Regions from separate parts of the Desulfosporosinus meridiei DSM 13257 genome, predicted to be linked through region 2. Evidence: riboswitches for the same ligand, from Rfam matches in the RefSeq annotation. Region 2 holds a riboswitch; the other holds the start of a gene.
What was found. A riboswitch is a leader RNA that binds a small molecule or an ion and turns the genes downstream of it on or off. The one in region 2 is predicted to bind glycine.
Positions count from the first base shown of each region.

Region 1: linked by a shared signal. The riboswitch ahead of DESMER_RS17665 (alanine/glycine:cation symporter family protein) and the one ahead of gcvT (glycine cleavage system aminomethyltransferase GcvT) in region 2 are both predicted to bind glycine.

Region 1 covers NC_018515.1:3,832,912-3,836,096, forward strand. Annotated here, with positions in the region: gene DESMER_RS17665 (alanine/glycine:cation symporter family protein) at 1-1,379, opposite strand, end outside; glycine riboswitch at 1,538-1,630, opposite strand; gene DESMER_RS17670 (proline--tRNA ligase) at 1,918-3,185, opposite strand, start outside.
Region 2 covers NC_018515.1:3,983,080-3,986,264, forward strand. Annotated here, with positions in the region: gene gcvH (glycine cleavage system protein GcvH) at 1-241, opposite strand, end outside; gene gcvT (glycine cleavage system aminomethyltransferase GcvT) at 420-1,532, opposite strand; glycine riboswitch at 1,707-1,782, opposite strand; glycine riboswitch at 1,786-1,891, opposite strand; gene ileS (isoleucine--tRNA ligase) at 1,931-3,185, opposite strand, start outside.

The DNA.
Region 1 (3,185 bases), 150 kb from region 2:
TATTTTTTTATAACCGGAATGGGATCCTTTGAAACCTCGTCTAAATTATCCTCCCACAGATACTTTTTTGTTTCTGAGACGATAACTCCACTTAAGAGCAACAGGGAAACGAGGTTTGGTATAGCCATTAATGCGTTCATAGCATCTGCCATATCCCAGACCAGTTGAAGAGTCATTATGGACCCCAGGAATACAGCAAGTACCCAGACCCCGCGGTATGGCATAATTGCAGCTTTTCCGAACAAGTATTCAATCGCTCTTTCTCCATAATATGACCACCCGAGAATGGTTGAAAACACGAAAGTTAAAAGTCCAACTGTTAAGACAATGGGGCCAACTACGGGTATTTGAGCAAAGGCAATTTTCGTTAGCGCGGCACCTTTTAATCCTTCTGTAGCAGCAGGATTGCTCATAATGCTGCTCACTACAACGATACCAGTCATTGCACAGACCACAACAGTATCCCAGAAGGTTCCGGTTGCTGAGACCAAAGCTTGGCGAACTGGATTTCTAGTTTGAGCCGCTGCTGCCACAATGGGGGCAGACCCTAATCCTGACTCATTGGAGAACAGCCCTCGGGCAATACCGTAGCGTGCTGCCATCATAATCGACGCTCCAATAAAGCCACCGCCCGCTGCTTGAGGAGTGAAGGCGGATTTAAAAATCAGGCTGATTGCTGGTATTACGAATGAAGAATTTAGAACTAAAATAATAATACAACCAATTACATAGAATATTGCCATGAATGGCACGAGCATTTCACACACTCGGGCAATGGACTTAACCCCCCCAATAATAACAAAGCCGGTGAGAGCAGCCATTACACCACCAGTGATATATGGCGAAATATTAAAGCTCTCATTAACCATAGCGGCAATGGAATTAGCTTGGACCGTATTTCCAATTCCAAAAGCCGCGATGGCTGTAAAAATACAAAATAAGACCGCCAGCCACTTTTGACCCAAACCATTTTCCAAAGCATACATAGGTCCACCAAGCATTGTCCCATCTGAGGTCTTAACTCTATACTTTACCGATAACAGAGCCTCAGAGTACTTAGTAGCAATACCAAAGACTCCCGTTAGCCAGCACCATAGAACAGCGCCTGGGCCTCCCAGAGCTACGGCAGTAGAAACCCCTACGATATTACCCGTACCTATTGTTGCTGCTAATGCTGTGGTGAGTGCCCCGAACTGGCTTACATCTCCCTCAGAAGACGTATCTTTCGTTAAGGAAAGCTTAATGGCTTTAATAATGTGTTTTTGGATGAAGCGAGTACGAAAGGTTAGAAATAAGTGCGTACCGAAAAGTAAGATGAGCATTGGGGGACCCCAGAGGTAATCGTTTAGCCAGATGATAGCGTTGTGAAATGATTCCATGTCGTTTTTCCTCCTCCGTTAATATAATACCTTTGTGGATTGCTGCTAATGCGCTCCATCTATATATAAAAAGAGCCAAATCTTGCGATTTGACTCTGGATTTAAGTAGTAAATAGTACAAGTTTATGGAGAGATCACAAATGTGTCTGACCATTAAACTTCAATACTCTGTCCTTTTGCCTGAGAGATTAGCAAAGCATTTTGCGTTGCCCCTTCGGCGCCCATTAATGGATCTCTCCAGAGTCCTGTCAATTTGCGGTCCTGCTTAAATTTAAGCTCCTGAAAGTACAACCTCTTCGGCAGGCAAATTTGCCTATCTCCCGTAAATATCATCCAGTAATTATTTAGTTAAGTTTTTAGTGAGCTAACTTATATTATAATTTTAATTTAGAAATTATTCAATGATTTGCCAAAAAATTTATAAGGATTTAGCAAGTCAATCTACCCTGACTATAACGCATCTTAAATAGGGCAGATTAACTTAATTTAAAAGTTTTTCTAACTTCTATGCTTCACACACGGGATGCTCCCGTAAGCTTTAGTTATATTGTAGAGCTTTTTCAATTCTTGTTTTTACCTGTTGTGAGAGATCCTCAACCCGCACGAGGTGAGTATCACCAGATTTTCGTTCTTTGAGTTCAACTTGACCATTGGCCAAGGTTTTACTTCCTAAAGTTACCCTTATTGGATAACCTACTAAATCTGCATCCTTAAATTTCACGCCGGCACGTTCATCTCGATCATCCAGAATGACTTCGACTCTTAAATCTTTTAACTCTTGATAAAGTTTCTCAGCAGTTTCAACAACCAAGGAATCCTTATTACTGGTTGGTATAATTATACAATGGTATGGAGCAATTGGCATTGGCCAAATAATTCCGTTTTCGTCGTGGTTTTGTTCAATGGCTGCGGCAATTGTTCTGCTTACCCCAACGCCGTAACAACCCATCACACAGCTTTTTTCGACTCCGTTCTCATCTAAAAAGTTCGCACCAAGTGCTTTGCTGTATTTGGTTCCAAGCTTGAATACTTGACCAACTTCAATTCCTCTGGCCTCTTTAAGTGGAGCTCCACATTTAAGACAGGCTTCACCCTGTTCCACCATTCTTAAATCAAGAACCTCGTCTATACGGATATCTTTGCCGGGTACAACATCTACATAGTGATGATCCGGTTTATTCGCTCCACAGACCCCTTTCTTCATCAGGGGAACTTCTTGATCAGCAACTACCAAAAGTCCATCAGGTGCTCCGACTGGCCCTACAGACCCAGGTTCACACCCCAAAGTCTGCTGAACTAACTCAGATGAGGCAAGTTGAAGGGACACAAATCCACCTAAAGCGTTATTCAGTTTTATTTCATTGAGCGTGCGATCCCCACGTATTAACACCAAAAAGATTCTATCATCCCCTTGGTAGAGCAACGACTTTATGGTGGAACTCTTCGGTACTGCCAAAAACTCACTGAGGTCTTCAATGGTCTTTACTCCCGGTGTAGACACTAACTTACTCTTTCCTTCCGGAAATGCATCGTCAATTACCTGAGGGCGACACTCAGATTTCTCCATATTAGCTGCATAATCACACCCTGAACAATGAACGACGGCATTCTCTCCGGAATCAGCAAGAACCATAAATTCATGGGTTCCCCCTGTACCTCCAATGGCACCAGCATCTGCTTCAACAGGACGGAAAGTTAAACCACAGCGGGAAAAAATTCTACAATAAGCGTCATACATTTTTTTATAACTTTCATGGAGTCCAGCCTCGTCACGGTCAAAGGAATAGAGGTCTTTCATAACAAATT
Region 2 (3,185 bases):
AAGTGTTCACTTCTACAACTTTTCCACTCACAGAAGCAGAGATGTCAGATACAGCTTTAACTGATTCAACTGTACCGTAAGATTTTCCGGCGGTTACCGTTGTTCCTACATCCGGGAGCTCGACAAACACTACGTCTCCAAGGCTTTTTTGGGCGTGGTCTGTTATACCAAAAGTTATAATGTTTCCTTCAACCTTTGCGTATTCATGCTCTTTGTTATACTTTACATCAACTGGATTCATTTAAATCATCCTCCTCAAATTTTAATTATTTTGTCCAAAGGGGATTAGCAACATCCATTAGTAATACTAAATGTGTATGGCTAGATGAATTTTATTTAAGCAATTAGCACGAGTAAAACTACTAGATTATTTTTAGCTATGCGATACTGGATAATACTTTATCAGATACTACACCAGATTACTTGGGTTTTGATTGATCCTCACGTTTATAAAACAAGGAGGGAACAATTCTTGCTTTAACTGCTTTTCCACGGATCATTACATCAAGAATCTGACCCTGAATCGCTAAATCGGCCTTGACTAATCCTAAAGCAATGTTTTTGTTTAGAGTTGGTGAAAATGAGCCAGATGTAACAAATCCAATCTCTTGCCCATCTTTTTGTAAGGGATAGTGGGAACGGGCTATTCCACGTTCAATCATTTCTAATCCTACTAACTTTCGCGGTACACCTTGTTCTTTTTGAGCGAGAATTACCTCCTTGCCAATAAAATTCACCTTATCTAGCTTAACAAAAATTCCAAGCCCAGCTTCAAGAGGAGAAATCTCCGCTCCTAATTCATTCCCATATAACGGAAGACGAGCTTCAAAGCGCAATGTGTCACGTGCACCCAGCCCAATCGGCTGTACACCCTCTAGAGCACCAACTTCCAATATTTTTCTCCACAGTTGCCGACTATGTTCAGGAGTAACATAAATCTCAAATCCGTCTTCTCCTGTATAGCCCGTCCGGGAAACCAGACAACTAATCCCGTCAATATTCCCGTGAGTGAAACTATAGTATTTAATCTGTGAAAGATTAAGTTCTGTAATACGCTGTAAGACAGTTTCCGCTAGAGGACCTTGTAAGGCAAGCTGAGCATATTGGTCAGAGACATTCCCTAAGTTCACATTAAAACTGTCTGCTTGTTTTAATATCCAAGCATAGTCCTTATCGGTATTGGAGGCATTTACAACAATCAGAAAATGTTGAGAATTATATCGATAAACCAACAAGTCATCCACAATTCCACCGCTTGGATAGCACATAGGAGAGTATAGAATTCTGCCATCTTCCAGCTTACTGACATCATTCGTGATCAGCATTTGAATAAACTCTAAAGCATCTTGACCACGAACCTCTATCTCACCCATATGAGACACATCGAAAAGGCCGGCCTTAGTCCGAACGGCATGATGTTCATCTATAACACCAACATATTGAACAGGCATTTCCCATCCGCCAAAATCAATAAGTTTTGCCTTATGAGCCAAATGCTCTTCGTAAAGTGGAGTGCGTTTTAATTCATTCATAAGAAACCTCCTTATTTTAGACTAGAAACTAGTTTTTCATAGTAGACATTTCGCGCATCAGATTTCTTCAATAGTGTTCCATATAGCAGGACATCACACCCAGAAAAAACCTTCCAAAACACCCTTGTAATTTCTGTAAATTAAAAGGACAGAGAAAATGCGTAGTCGCATTTTCTCTGTCCTTTAACCTGAGAGATTCGCCGTATCTCGGCTTCCCCTTTGGTGTTCTTTTACAAGAAACTCTCCAGAGTCCCGTCTTCTAGCAGTACTTTTGCCTGAGAGCTTCCCTCCTTGAAAAGCGTATTTCAAGGAATTTCTCCTTCGGCGTCTGTATTTCAGATCTCTCCTGCCAGCTTCATCCGGTATAAACTATTTACTTACTTATATAATATGCTTTTTCAGTCAATAAGTCTACTGGAATTTTCTGAAATCACGTTCCTACATCGAGGGCAAATCGTCGGAAACTCTTCATTCTTGCCAACTTCCTCATGGAACATCCAACAGCGCTCGCATTTTCTTCCTCCGGCTGGTTGAACATGAATTCCTAATCCCTTATTAACTTCCGCTGCCTGTACCCCTTCAGGTCTTTCTTCATCAGGTAGATGCATAACCAACTGGGAAACAATAAAGATTTCTGCCAAATTCGGAACTTGTTTAAGAGATTTGTACTGTTCTTCTGTCGGATACAAATCAACTTGTGCAGTTAAAGGATGACTAATAAGTTTGTCCTGTCGCGCAATTTCCAATATTTTTGAGACATCTGTGCGTAAAGCAAGAATCTGATCCCATCGGTTAGCCAGTTCTTCGTCCATCCACTCAGAATTCACTTTAGGCATTTCTGCTATTTGAACATTTGCCGCACTCTTTTCTCCAGGGATATACGGCCAGATTTCTTCAGTCATGAAGGACAAGATTGGAGTTAAAAGACGTACCAGCGCATCAAGAACTTCATACAAAACTGTCTGAGCCGAGCGCCGAAGAAGAGATGTTTTCCCTTCTACATAAAGCCGGTCTTTGACAATATCCAGATAAACGGCACTTAATTCTATGGTACAGAAGTTATGAATGGTATGGTAAGTCCAGTGGAATTCATAGGATTCATATCCCAGAAGTACTCGTTCAACTACTTTGGAAAGCTTAAGCAGAGCCCAACGGTCAATTTCTTGAAGGTCTTTATAAGCAACTTTATCCTTAGCTGGATCAAAATCATTGAGATTGCTAAGCAAGAAACGCAAAGTATTGCGAATTTTACGGTAGGCTTCAGACATTTGTTTCATAATTCGCGGAGAAGCGGCAACATCATTTTTATAGTCTACAGAACTCACCCAAAGCCTTAAAATATCCGCCCCTAATTCCTGAACAACTTTAAGAGGGTCAACCCCATTGCCCAAGGATTTTGACATCTTGCGCCCCTGCTCATCCACAACAAAACCATGGGTTAATACATTGCGGTAAGGAGCCTGACCAAAAGCAGCCACAGAAGTGGACAGCGAGGAATTAAACCAGCCACGGTGTTGATCCGAACCTTCCAAGTAGAGATCCGCTGGCCAAGACAGTTCTGGTCGCTGCTTCAGGACACCGGCATGGCTAGTTCCAGAATCAAACCATACATCCATGATATCTGTCTCTTTACTGAAGTTTGTCCCTCCGCAC